DNA from 3 places in the Aerococcus christensenii genome. Region 1 is predicted to be linked to each of the others. Evidence: a T-box and tRNA genes for the amino acid it is inferred to sense, from the RefSeq annotation. Region 1 holds a T-box; the other regions hold tRNA genes.
What was found. A T-box is a leader RNA that pairs with one kind of tRNA and senses whether it is charged. The one in region 1 lies ahead of serS (serine--tRNA ligase), so its partner is inferred to be a tRNA-Ser.
Positions count from the first base shown of each region.

Region 2: it has a tRNA-Ser gene. The T-box ahead of serS (serine--tRNA ligase) is inferred to sense a tRNA for this amino acid. The anticodon was not compared.
Region 3: it has a tRNA-Ser gene. The T-box ahead of serS (serine--tRNA ligase) is inferred to sense a tRNA for this amino acid. The anticodon was not compared.

Region 1 covers NZ_CP014159.1:645,226-650,877, reverse strand. Annotated here, with positions in the region: gene AWM71_RS03055 (response regulator transcription factor) at 1-524, shown strand, start outside; gene AWM71_RS03050 (sensor histidine kinase) at 554-1,735, shown strand; gene AWM71_RS03045 (D-alanyl-D-alanine carboxypeptidase family protein) at 1,716-3,092, shown strand; gene AWM71_RS03040 (OsmC family protein) at 3,224-3,664, shown strand; T-box leader at 3,780-4,006, shown strand; gene serS (serine--tRNA ligase) at 4,066-5,361, shown strand; gene AWM71_RS03030 (LysR family transcriptional regulator) at 5,516-5,652, shown strand, end outside.
Region 2 covers NZ_CP014159.1:234,027-239,678, reverse strand. Annotated here, with positions in the region: rRNA gene AWM71_RS01225 (23S ribosomal RNA) at 1-1,141, shown strand, start outside; rRNA gene rrf (5S ribosomal RNA) at 1,209-1,324, shown strand; tRNA gene AWM71_RS01215 (tRNA-Val) at 1,332-1,404, shown strand; tRNA gene AWM71_RS01210 (tRNA-Lys) at 1,409-1,481, shown strand; tRNA gene AWM71_RS01205 (tRNA-Leu) at 1,490-1,572, shown strand; tRNA gene AWM71_RS01200 (tRNA-Thr) at 1,585-1,657, shown strand; tRNA gene AWM71_RS01195 (tRNA-Gly) at 1,664-1,735, shown strand; tRNA gene AWM71_RS01190 (tRNA-Leu) at 1,763-1,848, shown strand; tRNA gene AWM71_RS01185 (tRNA-Arg) at 1,855-1,928, shown strand; tRNA gene AWM71_RS01180 (tRNA-Pro) at 1,934-2,007, shown strand; tRNA gene AWM71_RS01175 (tRNA-Ala) at 2,011-2,083, shown strand; tRNA gene AWM71_RS01170 (tRNA-Met) at 2,121-2,194, shown strand; tRNA gene AWM71_RS01165 (tRNA-Ile) at 2,207-2,280, shown strand; tRNA gene AWM71_RS01160 (tRNA-Ser) at 2,293-2,382, shown strand; tRNA gene AWM71_RS01155 (tRNA-Met) at 2,392-2,464, shown strand; tRNA gene AWM71_RS01150 (tRNA-Asp) at 2,507-2,579, shown strand; tRNA gene AWM71_RS01145 (tRNA-Gly) at 2,585-2,655, shown strand; tRNA gene AWM71_RS01140 (tRNA-Ile) at 2,665-2,738, shown strand; tRNA gene AWM71_RS01135 (tRNA-Ser) at 2,745-2,832, shown strand; tRNA gene AWM71_RS01130 (tRNA-Glu) at 2,853-2,924, shown strand; tRNA gene AWM71_RS01125 (tRNA-Met) at 2,945-3,017, shown strand; tRNA gene AWM71_RS01120 (tRNA-Asp) at 3,058-3,130, shown strand; tRNA gene AWM71_RS01115 (tRNA-Phe) at 3,136-3,208, shown strand; tRNA gene AWM71_RS01110 (tRNA-Glu) at 3,220-3,291, shown strand; gene AWM71_RS01105 (DeoR/GlpR family DNA-binding transcription regulator) at 3,628-4,368, shown strand; gene pfkB (1-phosphofructokinase) at 4,365-5,282, shown strand; gene AWM71_RS01095 (PTS fructose transporter subunit IIABC) at 5,295-5,652, shown strand, end outside.
Region 3 covers NZ_CP014159.1:1,009,091-1,014,742, forward strand. Annotated here, with positions in the region: rRNA gene AWM71_RS04810 (23S ribosomal RNA) at 1-1,307, shown strand, start outside; rRNA gene rrf (5S ribosomal RNA) at 1,375-1,490, shown strand; tRNA gene AWM71_RS04820 (tRNA-Asn) at 1,503-1,576, shown strand; tRNA gene AWM71_RS04825 (tRNA-Ser) at 1,608-1,694, shown strand; tRNA gene AWM71_RS04830 (tRNA-Glu) at 1,703-1,774, shown strand; tRNA gene AWM71_RS04835 (tRNA-Val) at 1,782-1,854, shown strand; tRNA gene AWM71_RS04840 (tRNA-Asp) at 1,860-1,932, shown strand; tRNA gene AWM71_RS04845 (tRNA-Phe) at 1,943-2,015, shown strand; tRNA gene AWM71_RS04850 (tRNA-Tyr) at 2,021-2,101, shown strand; tRNA gene AWM71_RS04855 (tRNA-Trp) at 2,126-2,196, shown strand; tRNA gene AWM71_RS04860 (tRNA-His) at 2,228-2,300, shown strand; tRNA gene AWM71_RS04865 (tRNA-Gln) at 2,308-2,379, shown strand; tRNA gene AWM71_RS04870 (tRNA-Cys) at 2,419-2,490, shown strand; tRNA gene AWM71_RS04875 (tRNA-Leu) at 2,505-2,588, shown strand; gene AWM71_RS04880 (DUF4931 domain-containing protein) at 2,742-3,509, shown strand; gene AWM71_RS04885 (D-2-hydroxyacid dehydrogenase) at 3,682-4,677, shown strand; gene AWM71_RS04890 (beta/alpha barrel domain-containing protein) at 4,808-5,557, shown strand; gene AWM71_RS04895 (xanthine phosphoribosyltransferase) at 5,640-5,652, opposite strand, start outside.

The sequences.
Region 1 (5,652 bases):
ACGGCTTAACGGTTGTCAAAGAATTAAGAAGTCGAGAAGTAGAGACACCCATTCTTTTATTAAGTGCCAAATCAGAGGATATGGATAAAATTTCAGGATTAACGACAGGAGCAGATGATTATGTCACCAAACCTTTTAATCCTTTGGAAGTGATGGCGCGTGTAAAATCCTTATTGCGACGTTCAAAAGCCAATGATCCCAATAACGGCGATATTATTGAAATAGGACCTTTGGTGATTTACAAGAATTCACATGAAGTGAAAACGATAGACGGACAAACTATTCAGTTAACAGCTCTTGAGTTTGGTATTTTATATTTATTAGCTTGTCATCCGAATAAAGTCTTTTCAGCTGATGAAATTTTTGAAAGAGTTTGGCAACAAGAATCAGTGGTTTCTGCCAAGACAGTTATGGTTCACGTTAGCCATCTAAGAGATAAAATTGAGAGTGCTACAGGCGGAGATAAGGTTATTTCTACGGTGTGGGGAGTAGGCTATAAAATTTCTGACCATTCTCAGGACTAGCGAATAATGAAGGAGGATAAGCTAGGGAAATGGGCGTATTGAAAAAAATAAAAAAGAATGTGCTCTCTAATCGTCAATTGCGAATTTTTACGGAGCTATTTTTTGAAACAATCGCCGTATTGGCCTTTTTGGTGATTGGTTATTTTGGATTTATATTTGTGTTTATTTCCATAACAGAATATATTTATCCTCAATTACTTTTAAATAATCCAGCGTGGTTGATAGCTTTCCCTAGATATCGGCAGTACTTTATTATTATCTTTACTATTTTATATTTGATTGCTGGCTGTCTTTTGGTGATGTGGAGAGTGTACAAAAGAAATCGGGCGATTCAGCTGGGATTTATTTTAGAAGAATTACACTACATTGCTCAAGGAAACTATAATCATAAAATTTCTACGAATCATATGACATCCATGGAGCCGATTGTTTCTAGTATTAATCGATTGGTGAACTCTACAGTAAAAGCAATGGAAGAAGAAAGGCGTTCTGAAGAATCTAAAGATGAATTGATTGGAAACATGAGTCATGATATTCGTACCCCCCTCACTTCTATCATTGGCTATTTAGGATTGATTGAGAATGAACAATGTCAAGATGTTGATCAAATGAAGAAATATGTCAAAATCAGTTATACAAAAGCTCTTCAAATGCAAAAAATGGTAGAGGATTTGTTTGAATATACGAAAGTTAGTCAAGTAAATTCAACTATTCATCCAGTGAACACGAATGTTGTGCGCTTGCTTGAACAATTGAGCGTTGAGTTTGAGTTAGAAGCGAGTGAAGTGGGGCGAAAAATGATTTTAAAACTTCCTGAAGTAGATGAAGTAATGGTAGAAGTAGATCCCGAAAAAATTGTCCGTGTGTTTTCAAATTTAATTACCAATGCTATCAAATATGGAGGGGAAGGCCAGTATATTTGTTTAATATTAGAAGACCAGAAAGAGAAGGTAAAATTTACGATTGCTAATGACGGTACGCAAATTCCTAAAGAAGCTTTAGATAATCTCTTCCAACGCTTTTATCGTGTGGATCCTTCACGTACCACCAAAGGAAGTGGATTAGGGTTGGCGATTTCGGAAAGTATTGTTCGTTTGCACCATGGTAAAATTTGGGTTCAATCGGATCAGGGGGTTACACGTTTTAGTTTCGAGATTCCTAAAAAACAAGAAGAGAAGGAGGAAAAATTCAGTGAAAAAGAGACGAAATAAAGAAATTTTAAAAAAATGGATTTTTCCTTGTTTAATTCTTTCTTCCTTTTTTGGGATAATTCCACAAGAAGCAAAAGCTGAAGAGATTTCTCTTCAAAATTTTTCTGAACAATTAGATCAAACCTATCAATTCCCTTTTCAAACGGGAATAGTGATAAATCAACAGACAGGTCAGATCCTTTATGAAAAACAAGCTGATCAATTACATGGTATAGCGTCACTAACAAAGTTATTATCTTTATATGTTATTTACGATTATTTAGCTAATGATAAGTTACAGTTAGATAGTAAAGTTTCTATTTCTCCTGAAGTAGCGGCACATTCCAGAGCAGAAGGGTTATCTAATGTTCCGCTGCAAGCAGGAGATGATTATTATACGGTGGATCAATTGTTAGATGCTATCATTATTGCTTCTGCTAATTCTGCTACAGTAGCTTTAGCTGAAAAAATTGCTGGGTCTGAGGATCAATTTATTCAATTAATGGAAAATAAATTAAAAGAGCTTCATATTTCAGATTATCAACTGGTTTCAGCGAGTGGATTGCATTCAGGACTTCGAATGGATGGAGGAAAGGAAGGGGTCTCTCCTAAAGCGGAAAATCAATTATCAGCGCGATCTATCGCTGTTTTGGTTCAGCATTTATTAACGGATTATCCAGATGTTCAACGTCGAGCTCAAATTACTGATAAAAATTTTAAAGTGAGTGATCAGATTGTTTATCCACTTCAAAATTCGAATCAGTTGTTGCCAGGAATGAAGTATGAAACAAAACAAGTCACGGGCTTAAAGACAGGAACTGAAGAAAAGGCAGGAGCTTGTTTAGTAGCTACTTTTAGAATGAATCAGCAGTCTATTATTGCTGTGACACTTGGAGCGCCTTCAGATAAGGAACGTTTTTTAGGGACCAAGAAATTATTAAAAAGCTTAGAGAATCATCTAGTTTGGACGAGATTTGCTAAAGAAGGTTCTTTTTATAATGAAGGTCATCCGGTTAGTGTGTATGGTGGGAATAAAGTGATTACGCGATTGCAATATCAAAGAGACGTTGCTTGTTTTCTCCCTAAAAAACATTCAGAAGATGTTAATGTTTGGTCAGATTTTGAAAATTCTGTGCAATACAATACAGAAGGGCAATTAGAAATTAAAGCCCCTTTAGTAATGGACAAAAAAGTAGCAGATGAGCGGTTGCATCTTTCTTTCTATGAAAATATTAACGGCCAAAAATTTCTAAAAGCTCCCCTTTCGCCAACAGAGGAAGTAAAAGCTGTCAGTTTAGGTGTTCAAATCACACGAAAAGTTCATGAAACCATTCAATTTATTATGAGTTGGTTCCGATATAAAATAGCATACGGGTAAAAGGTCCTTAAAAAGAATCTTTTTAATTTCTTTGCAAAGAGTATATATCAAATAGCATGTAAGCCTTTACAGCGCGTAACGGAATCGTTATAATTTAAAGTATAGGAACGTGTAGAAAGAAAGGAATTCTTATGACAGACAAAACATTTAAGGCAGTTGTTGATGTAGTTAAAGGTATGGAAGTGCATAGTCAAGTTAGAGACTTTACATTTGTAATGGATGAACCTGTTGCAAGTGGAGGAAGCAACAAAGGAATGAACCCAATTGAAGCTTTACTTTCTGCTTTAGGTGGATGCAAAGCTATTGTGATTCAAGCTTTTGCGAAAGCTCATCATATGAATATCCAAAAAGCTTCTTTAACAATTGAAGGAACTTTAGATGTAGATGGCTTTAGAGGAACAAATCCAAATGCTAAAATTGGATTAGGGGTTATTAAGACGACTTACCATATCCAAGCAGATAATACAAAAGAAGAAATTGAAGAATTTATTGAATTTGTTGATCATACTTGTCCTGTAAGAGATACTTTGGCACATTCTCCAGAACTTGAAACAGAATTAATCATTGAATAAGTTTTTAAGAGCAAGCAGATATAAAATTCCTGCTTGTTTTTTTATAAGAAGAATTACATGAAAGAGCTATTGACACTTCTTATAATTCTTTATAAAATGTAACCACATACTATAAAGAAAAGTTGTGACAAGTACCTATTATTTCTTTTTTTAGAGAGCTTACGGTTGGTGAAAGTAAGTAAAAGGAGGTAGGGAATCCACACAATAATTTGCTTATAAATTTGATTTTATCAAGGAATATTGCCGGCTAACAACCGTTATCTGTGAGTGCAAGACAAATTGATTGTCTTGAATCAGGGTGGTACCGCGAAAAAAAGATTAAAGAGCCATTTCGTCCCTTATAGAGGGATGAAATGGCTTTTTTTATTTCTTAAAAGGTTCGAAATTAAGGAGGATATAGGATGATTGATGTACGTTTATTAAGAGATCAATTTGAAGAAACTTTGCAAAAAGAACAAAATCGTGGAGTTGTTAAAGAAGAGCTTGAAACGATTAAGGATTTAGATGAAAAACGGCGGGAATTAATTGCTCAGACCGAACAATTAAAACAAGAAAGAAATGTCGTTTCTGATACTATCGGTCAATTAAAGCGGAATAAAGAAAACGCAGATGATAAAATTAAGGAAATGCAAGCTTTAGGTCAAAAAGTAAAAGTCCTAGATGAAGAACTTAAAGGAGTAAATCAAGAACAACATGATCGGCTAGCTCGTATTCCAAACTTACCTGCAGAAGGTGTTCCTGTAGGAGAAGATGAAAATGAAAATGTTGAAATTCACCGTCATGGAGAACCTCGAAAATTTCCTTTTGAAATTAAAGCTCACTGGGATATCGGGGAAGCTCTTGATATTTTAGATTTTGAAGCAGGGGCAAAAGTTTCTGGAGCCCGCTTTGTTTATTACAAGGGACTAGGAGCACGTTTGGAAAGAGCGGTTTATAACTTTATGTTAGACCAACACCAAGCAGAAGGTTATTTAGAAATGATTACGCCTTACTTGGTAAATGACCAAGCAATGTATGGAACAGGTCAATTTCCTAAATTTACAGAAGATGTTTATCAAATTACCAATGAAGGTCAAGACCTTACTTTAATTCCAACCGCAGAAGTGCCTCTCACTAACTATTTTGCTAATGAAATTCTTAATTATGAAGATCTTCCTATTAAGGTAACTGCCTTATCTCCATGCTTCCGTTCAGAAGCAGGTTCAGCAGGCCGTGATACGAGAGGTTTGATTCGGATGCATCAATTCAATAAGGTAGAAATGGTTAAAATTGCACGTCCTGATCAATCTTTTGAAGAATTAGAATCGATGACAAAAAATGGAGAAAACATTCTTGAAAAATTGGGCCTTCCTTATCGTCGTATTGTTCTATGTACAGGAGATATGGGCTTCTCTGCTTCTAAGACTTACGATTTAGAAGTTTGGATGCCTAACCAAGATACTTATCGTGAAATTTCTTCTTGTTCAAACTGTATTGATTTTCAAGCCAGACGTGCACAGATTCGTTATCGTGATAAAGATGGTAAACCACAATTGGTGCACACTTTGAACGGATCTGGTTTAGCAGTTGGGCGGACTGTGGCTGCGATTATTGAGAACTATCAAAATGAAGATGGTTCTGTCACAATACCAGAAGTTTTAGTTCCTTACATGGGTGGCGTTACTAAAATTACGAAAGAAAACGCTAAAGGTTTTTAATTGAAAGTATAAACCCAAAGGCCGTTTTGATTAGAAGGATCAAAACGGCCTCTTTTCTAGGAGAGAGTAATTTTTAAAGAAATGAAAAATAAATGGGTTCCTTAAGCTATGTTATAATAAGTCTAAGTTAATGAAATAAACGGAAGGAATTCGTATGAGAACACAGGATTTAGAATACTTTATCCATTTAACTAAAACCCAAAGTTTTACAGCGACAGCAGAAGCATTGGGAATTTCGCAACCTGCTGTATCTTTAATGATTAAACGTTTAGAAGATGAATTAGATACTAC
Region 2 (5,652 bases), 410 kb from region 1:
AGGCCCAAGCGACTGTTTATCAAAAACATAGGTCTCTGCCAAATCGGAAGATGACGTATAGAGGCTGACGCCTGCCCGGTGCTGGAAGGTTAAGAGGAAGGGTAAGCTTTCGAGCGAAGCTCTGAATTGAAGCCCCAGTAAACGGCGGCCGTAACTATAACGGTCCTAAGGTAGCGAAATTCCTTGTCAGGTAAGTTCTGACCCGCACGAAAGGCGTAACGATTTGGGCACTGTCTCAACGAGAGGCTCGGTGAAATTGTAGTACCAGTGAAGATGCTGGTTACCCGCGACAGGACGGAAAGACCCCATGGAGCTTTACTGTAGGTTGATATTGAATGTTTGTGTGACATGTACAGGATAGGTAGGAGCCGAAGAGATCGGGACGCTAGTTTCGAAGGAGGCACCCGTGGGATACTACCCTTGTGACATGACCATTCTAACCCGCGACCATAATCTGGTCGGGAGACAGTGTCAGTCGGGCAGTTTGACTGGGGCGGTCGCCTCCTAAAGAGTAACGGAGGCGCCCAAAGGTTCCCTCAGAATGGTTGGAAATCATTCGAAGAGTGTAAAGGCAGAAGGGAGCTTGACTGCGAGACCTACAAGTCGAGCAGGGACGAAAGTCGGGCTTAGTGATCCGGTGGTTCCGCATGGAAGGGCCATCGCTCAACGGATAAAAGCTACCCTGGGGATAACAGGCTTATCTCCCCCAAGAGTTCACATCGACGGGGAGGTTTGGCACCTCGATGTCGGCTCATCGCATCCTGGGGCTGAAGTCGGTCCCAAGGGTTGGGCTGTTCGCCCATTAAAGCGGTACGCGAGCTGGGTTCAGAACGTCGTGAGACAGTTCGGTCCCTATCCGTCGCGGGCGTTGGAAATTTGAGAGGAGCTATCCTTAGTACGAGAGGACCGGGATGGACACACCGCTGGTGTACCAGTTGTTCCACCAGGAGCACAGCTGGGTAGCTATGTGTGGACGGGATAAGCGCTGAAAGCATCTAAGCGTGAAGCCCCCCTCGAGATGAGATTTCCCATCTCAATAAGAGAGTAAGACCCCTGAAAGACGATCAGGTAGATAGGTTCGGAGTGGAAGCCTAGTAATAGGTGAAGCGGACGAATACTAATCGGTCGAGGACTTATCCAAAGGAAAAGTTGTATGACAAAGAGGAAGAGACTATAGATTCAGTTTTGAGCGAATAAGGCTCATATTGTGCGGTGACGATAGCAAGAAGGATACACCTGTTCCCATACCGAACACAGAAGTTAAGCTTCTTAGCGCCGAATGTAGTTGGGGGTTTCCCCCTGTGAGACTAGGACGTTGCCGTGCAAGAATTGGAGAATTAGCTCAGCTGGGAGAGCATCTGCCTTACAAGCAGAGGGTCGGGGGTTCGAGCCCCTCATTCTCCATCATGATTCGTTAGCTCAGTCGGTAGAGCATCTGACTTTTAATCAGAGGGTCGGGAGTTCGAGCCTCCCACGGATCATAAAATATGCGGGTGTGGCGGAACTGGCAGACGCACCAGATTTAGGATCTGGCGCCCAAAAGGCGTGGGGGTTCAAGTCCCTTCACCCGCACTTTATAAGCGAGCCGGCTTAGCTCAGTTGGTAGAGCATCTGATTTGTAATCAGGGGGTCGAGGGTTCAAGTCCTTTAGCCGGCATTATATGCGGAAGTAGTTCAGTGGTAGAACATCACCTTGCCAAGGTGGGGGTCGCGGGTTCGAATCCCGTCTTCCGCTTTACCGAAAGGTAATTTATTTTAATATGCCGGGGTGGCGGAACTGGCAGACGCACGGGACTTAAAATCCCGCGGTGGTTAAACACCGTACCGGTTCGATTCCGGTCCTCGGCATATTAAGCACCCATGGCTCAACTGGATAGAGTACTTGACTACGAATCAAGCGGTTGCAGGTTCGAATCCTGCTGGGTGCATTGTTCGGGAAATAGCTCAGCTTGGTAGAGCACTTGGTTTGGGACCAAGGGGTCGCAGGTTCGAATCCTGTTTTCCCGATATGGGGGATTAGCTCAGCTGGGAGAGCGCCTGCTTTGCAAGCAGGAGGTCAGCGGTTCGATCCCGCTATTCTCCATAGTATACGTTCATTCGTGTACTAGTACCATTGAGTTGGCGGCGTAGCTCAGCTGGCTAGAGCGTCCGGTTCATACCCGGGAGGTCAGGGGTTCGATCCCCTTCGCCGCTATAATTGAAGCTTGGACCTTTAGCTCAGATGGTTAGAGCAGACGGCTCATAACCGTCAGGTCGTAGGTTCGAGTCCTACAAGGTCCATACTTGTAAAATGGAGGATTACCCAAGTCCGGCTGAAGGGAACGGTCTTGAAAACCGTCAGGCGGGTCAAACCGCGCAAGGGTTCGAATCCCTTATCCTCCTTGTTGATATCGCGGAGTAGAGCAGCTGGCAGCTCGTCGGGCTCATAACCCGGAGGTCACAGGTTCGAATCCTGTCTCCGCAATTACTAAACGGTTAATAAAGTTTAGTGAAAAAAAACTGAATAGGTTCGGTGGTGTAGGGGTTAACATGTCTGCCTGTCACGCAGAAGATCGCGGGTTCAAATCCCGTCCGAACCGTCTATGCGGGTGTAGTTTAGTGGTAAAACCACAGCCTTCCAAGCTGTTGTCGCGAGTTCGATTCTCGTCACCCGCTTTATTTTTTGGGCCTGTAGCTCAGCTGGTTAGAGCGCACCCCTGATAAGGGTGAGGTCGATGGTTCAAGTCCATTCAGGCCCATTTTTTGGAGGATTACTCAAGAGGCCGAAGAGGACGGTTTGCTAAATCGTTAGGTCGGGAAACTGGCGCAAGGGTTCGAATCCCTTATCCTCCGCTTTTTTTTGTTTCTACGTTGGCCCGTTGGTCAAGCGGTTAAGACACCGCCCTTTCACGGCGGTAACACGGGTTCAAATCCCGTACGGGTCATTTTATTATTTTATTATTATCGCGGAGCAGAGCAGCTGGCAGCTCGTCGGGCTCATAGCCCGGAGATCACAGGTTCGAATCCTGTCTCCGCAATCGTTAGTGTTCCCTAAACACTGCGATAATACGGTTAAAAGGTTCGGTGGTGTAGGGGTTAACATGTCTGCCTGTCACGCAGAAGATCGCGGGTTCAAATCCCGTCCGAACCGTTTTCGGTCCGATAGCTCAGTTGGTAGAGCACTTGATTGAAGCTCAAGGTGTCGGCAGTTCGATTCTGTCTCGGACCATTTCATAAGTTGGCCCGTTGGTCAAGCGGTTAAGACACCGCCCTTTCACGGCGGTAACACGGGTTCAAATCCCGTACGGGTCATAAAGAAATAAACCTTTCGAGGGCTATTTTTTTCCTATTTTTCAAAATCATCGCATTCGGTGTAGGAGAGGAGATCTTTTATAGATTGTCCTCTCCTTTTTAGTTATTCTGTTTTTCAAAAAAGGAAGAAATATTGAGTGGTCCTGTTCTTCAAAAAAAGAAATATTAGGTTGTGCTTCAAAAAGTTAGATATAAATAAGCAAAAGTTATCAAAATTCCGATACTATTTGAAAGAATTTGGAAGAAACTGATCAAAAATGATTGTTTTTTGAAAAGAGGTTGGTTATAATAACAGTGGTGTGCAAGAGGTTTTAGCTAGAGAAGGGAGTGATAGGATTGCTTACTGAAGAAAGACATCGATTTATTCGACAAGCTTTAGATAAAATGTCTATTATTCAATTGCAAGAGATATCAGAACAATTGAATGTGTCTGAATCTACAATTCGAAGAGATTTTGCAGCGCTTGAGGAAAAAGGTGTATTGATTCGTGTGCATGGAGGTGCTAAGAAGGTAAAACAACAAACGCATGAAGCCAGTTTACCAGAAAAACGTCATGTCCATGTTTTAGAAAAACAATTGATTGGGAAAAAAGCAGGTCAGTTGGTAGAAGAGGGCGATGTCATCTATCTTGATTCAGGAACGACGACTTTTGAGATGATCCCGTGGTTGAATAACAAAAAACTCTTAGTCGTAACGAATGGAATTGAAATAGCAAGTGCGCTCTACCAAGCCAATATAAAAACTTTGTTTATTGGTGGATTCATCAAACAGAGTACAGGAACTGCAATTGGTGCTTCTTCATATGAACAGATGTTAAGTTTACACTTTGATAAAGCCTTTTTGGGAATTAATGGGATTGATCTCAAAGCAGGTTTTACAACGCCGGATATAGAAGAAGGCAAACTCAAGAAAGCTGCTATTCAACAAAGTAAGCAGGCTTACTTCCTAGCTGACTCCTCAAAATTTGATACCGCTAATTTTTATCAAGTGGCTGAATTAAAAGAAGTTCCTTTGATGACCGATAAGTCGAATAAAAAATATGAAAAAATCATGCAAATAATGGAGGTTAGTGTATGATCTATACGATTACATTTAATCCGGCTATTGACTTAGTGATTCAAGTAGAAGATTTCCATTTAGGAAACTTAAACCGCTCGAAAGCAGATCACTATGTGGTAGGTGGAAAAGGAATTAATGCATCTCTGGTGTTTAACCGCCTAGGCTTAGAGAATATTGCTACAGGATTTGTAGGAGGGTTCTCTGGCCAATATATTATTGACAAGATGAATGAGGAAGGCATCGCCAATCACTTTATCGCCTTAGACCAAATAACCCGTATAAATGTCAAATTAAAAGGAGAACAAGAGACAGAAATCAATGCCAAAGGGCCAGCAGTCTCTGAAGCGAAGTTTAAAGACTTGATGACCTATTTAGAAGGGACCCTTCAAGAAAAGGATGTCGTCTTCCTAGCAGGAAACGCTGCACCTGGTTTAGATGCCCAGTCTTATATCGCTATTGCTAAACTTTGCCAAAAGAAGACATGTTATTTCGTCTTAGATTCCAATAAAGATTTACTCAAAGCGTGCTTACCTTATGGTCCATTTATTATCAAACCCAACCGAGAAGAACTGAGCGAATTATTTGAAGTGGAGATCCAAAGTCAAGAAGACTTACTTCACTATGCCAAAGAATTGCAAAAATTAGGGGCCAAGAACGTCCTCGTTTCAATGGGAGGAGAAGGCAGTATCTTACTAACACAGACGGGCCAAGTTTACTCAGCCAATGTTCCAGAAGGCAAAGTCCTCAATTCTGTGGGCGCAGGGGATTCGATGTTGGCAGGTTTCATCAGTCAATACACGCGCACGCATGATTTTTCAGAAGCTTTACAAATGGGAGCAGCCTGTGGAAGTGCCACAGCTTTTTCAGTAGGCATCGCAGAAAAAGAATTGATCGATCACTTAAAAACCGCTATTAAAGTAAAGAAAATTTAAAGGAGCACGAGAATGAAATTATCTGAATTATTTAATTTAGAAGCGATGGACTTAGCCATAACTGCTAGTTCACGCGATGAAGCGTTAGAACACTTAGCTCAGCGCTTTGAAAATGCAGGAGGAGTATCCAAGGCCTCTACTTATGTGGAACGGTTGTTAGCCCGTGAAGCCCAATCCAGTACAGGGGTAGGCGATGAGATTGCTATTCCTCACGCACAAGATGCTTCCATCCAACAGGCTGCTATTATTTTTGGGAAAAGTATAAGAGGGATTGATTGGCAATCGTTCGATGGACAACCCGCCAAATTAATTTTTATGATTGCAGCTCCAGAGGGCGCAGATGGAGAACACTTGAAGGCTCTTGCACAGT
Region 3 (5,652 bases), 360 kb from region 1:
AAGAAAAGTTTCTAGTGAGAATAAAGCAACCCGTACCGCAAACCGACACAGGTAGTCGAGTGGAGAACACTAAGGTGAGCGAGCGAACTCTCGTTAAGGAACTCGGCAAAATGACCCCGTAACTTCGGGAGAAGGGGTGCTGACCGCAAGGTCAGCCGCAGTGAATAGGCCCAAGCGACTGTTTATCAAAAACATAGGTCTCTGCCAAATCGGAAGATGACGTATAGAGGCTGACGCCTGCCCGGTGCTGGAAGGTTAAGAGGAAGGGTAAGCTTTCGAGCGAAGCTCTGAATTGAAGCCCCAGTAAACGGCGGCCGTAACTATAACGGTCCTAAGGTAGCGAAATTCCTTGTCAGGTAAGTTCTGACCCGCACGAAAGGCGTAACGATTTGGGCACTGTCTCAACGAGAGGCTCGGTGAAATTGTAGTACCAGTGAAGATGCTGGTTACCCGCGACAGGACGGAAAGACCCCATGGAGCTTTACTGTAGGTTGATATTGAATGTTTGTGTGACATGTACAGGATAGGTAGGAGCCGAAGAGATCGGGACGCTAGTTTCGAAGGAGGCACCCGTGGGATACTACCCTTGTGACATGACCATTCTAACCCGCGACCATAATCTGGTCGGGAGACAGTGTCAGTCGGGCAGTTTGACTGGGGCGGTCGCCTCCTAAAGAGTAACGGAGGCGCCCAAAGGTTCCCTCAGAATGGTTGGAAATCATTCGAAGAGTGTAAAGGCAGAAGGGAGCTTGACTGCGAGACCTACAAGTCGAGCAGGGACGAAAGTCGGGCTTAGTGATCCGGTGGTTCCGCATGGAAGGGCCATCGCTCAACGGATAAAAGCTACCCTGGGGATAACAGGCTTATCTCCCCCAAGAGTTCACATCGACGGGGAGGTTTGGCACCTCGATGTCGGCTCATCGCATCCTGGGGCTGAAGTCGGTCCCAAGGGTTGGGCTGTTCGCCCATTAAAGCGGTACGCGAGCTGGGTTCAGAACGTCGTGAGACAGTTCGGTCCCTATCCGTCGCGGGCGTTGGAAATTTGAGAGGAGCTATCCTTAGTACGAGAGGACCGGGATGGACACACCGCTGGTGTACCAGTTGTTCCACCAGGAGCACAGCTGGGTAGCTATGTGTGGACGGGATAAGCGCTGAAAGCATCTAAGCGTGAAGCCCCCCTCGAGATGAGATTTCCCATCTCAATAAGAGAGTAAGACCCCTGAAAGACGATCAGGTAGATAGGTTCGGAGTGGAAGCCTAGTAATAGGTGAAGCGGACGAATACTAATCGGTCGAGGACTTATCCAAAGGAAAAGTTGTATGACAAAGAGGAAGAGACTATAGATTCAGTTTTGAGCGAATAAGGCTCATATTGTGCGGTGACGATAGCAAGAAGGATACACCTGTTCCCATACCGAACACAGAAGTTAAGCTTCTTAGCGCCGAATGTAGTTGGGGGTTTCCCCCTGTGAGACTAGGACGTTGCCGTGCAATTCTTTTTATTCCGCAATAGCTCAGTTGGTAGTAGCGCTTGACTGTTAATCAAGATGTCGTAGGTTCGAGTCCTACTTGCGGAGTTTTGGCGAGTAATCCTATGGCATAGATATTGGAGAGTTGTCCGAGAGGCCGAAGGAGCACGGTTGGAAACCGTGTAAACGGGAAACCGTTTCAAGGGTTCGAATCCCTTACTCTCCGTTAATGTTGGCCCGTTGGTCAAGCGGTTAAGACACCGCCCTTTCACGGCGGTAACACGGGTTCAAATCCCGTACGGGTCATAAAATTGGAGAATTAGCTCAGCTGGGAGAGCATCTGCCTTACAAGCAGAGGGTCGGGGGTTCGAGCCCCTCATTCTCCATTTAAGGTCCGGTGGTGTAGGGGTTAACATGTCTGCCTGTCACGCAGAAGATCGCGGGTTCAAATCCCGTCCGGACCGTTTCTCATTTGGTCTGATAGCTCAGTTGGTAGAGCACTTGATTGAAGCTCAAGGTGTCGGCAGTTCGATTCTGTCTCGGACCATATAGGGAGGGATAGCGAAGCGGCCAAACGCAGCGGACTGTAAATCCGTTCCTTCGGGTTCAGAGGTTCGAATCCTCTTCCCTCCATATAAAATTCTCATTTGTGAGAATAGGGACATAGTTTAACGGTAAAACTACGGTCTCCAAAACCGTCAATCTGGGTTCGATTCCTAGTGTCCCTGTTACATAGAAATATGTAAAAAACTGAAAATGGCGAACGTGGCGAAGTGGTTAACGCATCGGTTTGTGGCACCGACACGCGGGGGTTCGATTCCCCTCGTTCGCCCTTTTATTGGGGTATCGCCAAGCGGTAAGGCAACAGACTTTGACTCTGTTATGCGTTGGTTCGAATCCAGCTACCCCAGTTTTATTATATCTAGTGATATATTATGATTAGGTATAGTGGCGGTATAGCCAAGTGGTAAGGCACGGGTCTGCAAAACCTTTATGCGCCGGTTCAAATCCGGCTACCGCCTTTTGTATATATCATGCCGGCGTGGCGGAATTGGCAGACGCGCGGGACTCAAAATCCCGTGCCTTCACGGGCGTGTGGGTTCGACCCCCACCGCCGGCACTAAGAAAAGCCCAGAAATGATCATTTTTCGACGTTTCTGGGCTTTTTTATTGCTCAATTGATAAGTTGAAGAAGCTGACAAAAAAGTTATTTTTATTTATACTAATGTCTGAAGATAAAGAGAAGTTTTAAATTTTAGGAAGGAAAAATAAAGTGAAAAAGCCTCTTATTTTTAATCATCAAATTGCCTTAAAGAAGCCAGAAAATATTCGAAATAAAGAGGCATATTGTCCTTTCTGTGATGTGGCACATTTGAAGCAAATCTTTAGGCAAGAGGGCCAAAAAATTTGGTTAATGAATAAGTACCGTACGTTTGAGGATGCCTATCAAACGATCATTATAGAATCGTCTGAGCATTGGAAAGATATTTCTTCGTATAATCAAAGTGAAAATCGCTCGATTTTTAGATTTACGTTTGATTGTTGGTTGGAAATGCTACATGATGATCGATTCCATAAGGTTCTCTTTTTTAAAAATCATGGACCACTTTCAGGTGGGAGTATTCGCCATCCTCATTTTCAAATTGTAGGTTTACAAAATAAGGAAAACGAGGATGAAGTGACTATAGAAAATTTAAAGGGAGTAGAAGTGGTTTCTAAAGGTTCGGTAAGCGTAAATATATCCACTGCTCCGATAGTTGGAGCCAATGAGTTTAATGTGTTTATTGGAAATTTAGAAGACTTAGATATTTTTGCGGATGCTGTTCAGGGAATTGTAAGATATGTTTTAAAACATACTTTTTTCGCAAACTCAGATTCTTATAATTTATTTTTCTATGCCATGGCAGGAGGTTACTATTGTAAAGTTATGCCACGATTTATAACGAGTCCGTATTTTATAGGTTTTAAAATGAGTCAAGTATTAAGACCAGAGGAGTTAGTGAAAATTGCTGAACAGATAAAGCCATTCCTTCCCCTTTGAATAAAGGAAAGTGGCTTTATTTTTTTATTTGTGAAATTTTGATTAGCCTTTAGAATATTCAAGATAAGTATTGACTTTCGATAACTTGCTTTATACAATGAGACCTGTGATTACATAAAGGTTTTATATCTATCTTTATGTGATTAACTGAACGTAGGAAAGGAAAGTAAAAATGACAAAGATTTATATGTATGGTGTCAGTGAACAAGAACGCGAATCAGCACAACGTTGGGGAGAAGAGAACAATATCGAATTGTTCTTAGACGAAGATATTTTAATGGCTGATACAGTTGATCGTTGTAAGGGATACGATGGTGTCAGCACATATCAATACACTCGTTTAGATGATGCTGTTTATCCAAAATTAAAAGAATTCGGCATCAAAAACATTGCACAACGTATGGCAGGATTTGATCCTTATAACTTAGAATTAGCAAAAGAAAATGACGTGATCATTTCTAACGTTCCTGCTTATTCTCCAGAATCTATTGCTGAATATTCAGTGGGTCAAGCTATTAACGGTATCCGTAATCTTTATACAATTAATCACCATTCTTTAAACCATGATTTCCGTGAATCTTTATTTATTCGTGGTTCTCGTGTAGGTGGTAAGACAGTTGCTATTTTAGGAACTGGACGTATTGGTCAAGCAACTGCTCGTTTATTTAAAGGGTTAGGTTGTAAAGTTATTGGATATGACCTTTATCCAAACGATAAATTAGGCGACTTGTTGGAATATCGTGACACACCAGAAGATTGTGTAAAAGAAGCAGATATTATTTCTTTACATATGCCAGCAACTGACGATACCTATCATATGTTTGATACAGATATGTTCAAATTATGTAAGAAAGGCGCTATCTTAATCAATGCAGGGCGTGGGGTTTTAGTAGATACAGAAGCTTTATTAGATGCCTTAGATGAAGGTCATTTATCTTTTGCAGCTTTAGATACTTACGAACATGAATTTGAATATGTCAAACATGATTACCAAACAAAAGCTATCACTGATCAAACCTTCTTACGGTTATTACATCACCCACTTGTTAGCTACACTCCACACATTGCTTACTATACAGATGAAGCTGTTCAAAACATGGTCTTCCACGCTTTAAACGCAACGAAATCTGTGATTGAAACAGGGGATACTAAATTACGTGTTAACTAATGTCAGTTTGACCATGAAGATGATCCATTGAAAGGAAAGAAGAGTTGGCTTTAGGCTAGCTCTTCTTTTTAATTTCTCATAAGCGGATTAAGTGGTACAATATGCAAAAACAAGGAGTAGGAGATTTGATATGTCAAATAAAAAAACGAGCATCAAAAAAGTAAATTCAGCTCTAAGAGAGGGACTAGTAATGGTTCCTGAAGTCATTCAAGAAGCTCCAGGTATTCAGGTATTTGGACACATTTTGAAGTCTTTTCTATATTCTACAGATGTAGCGACGATTACTTACTCTAATGCGGATGCGATTTTGGCCGTCTATCCACAAACTCCCCATCCTAGCATTATTTCAGCGATTCTTCAAGTTTCTACTCAGCCTGTCTTCGCTGGAGTAGGTGGTGGAAAAACTAATGGAATGAGGAGTGTAGAGATCGCTTTATTATCCGAAGCAGAAGGTGCTATTGGAGTAGTATGTAATGCTCCTATGCCGATAGAAACAATTCAAGCCATTGAAGATAGAATTGACTCTCCGATTATTTCAACTGTCCTTTCGGAATATGATCTGGTGGAGAAATTAAAGAGTGGGGTAGATATTTTCAATGTGGCCAATGGGCGTGAGACGCCAGATCTAGTCAGACGAGTTCGTCAACAGTTTCCAGATATTCCTATTATAGCCACAGGTGGGAAGACGGAAGAAAGCATTCGTGCTGTTATTGAAGCGGGGGCGGATGCAGTTTCTTGGACGCCACCAACAAATGTTGAGTTGTTTCAATCGATTATGAGTAAGTATCGTAAGCAGTCAGAAGCTCAATTTAAATCCTCACATGAGGGCTTAACTTTGGATGATTATGAGGAGAAATATGGACAGGTAGAGGACGAATAAAAAGAATTAGTCTATAAAATAAAAAACGTCTTAGAAAGTTGAACCTTTCTAAGACGTTTTTTATTTTATAGAGAGAAAAGGGCTAATGTCCCTCT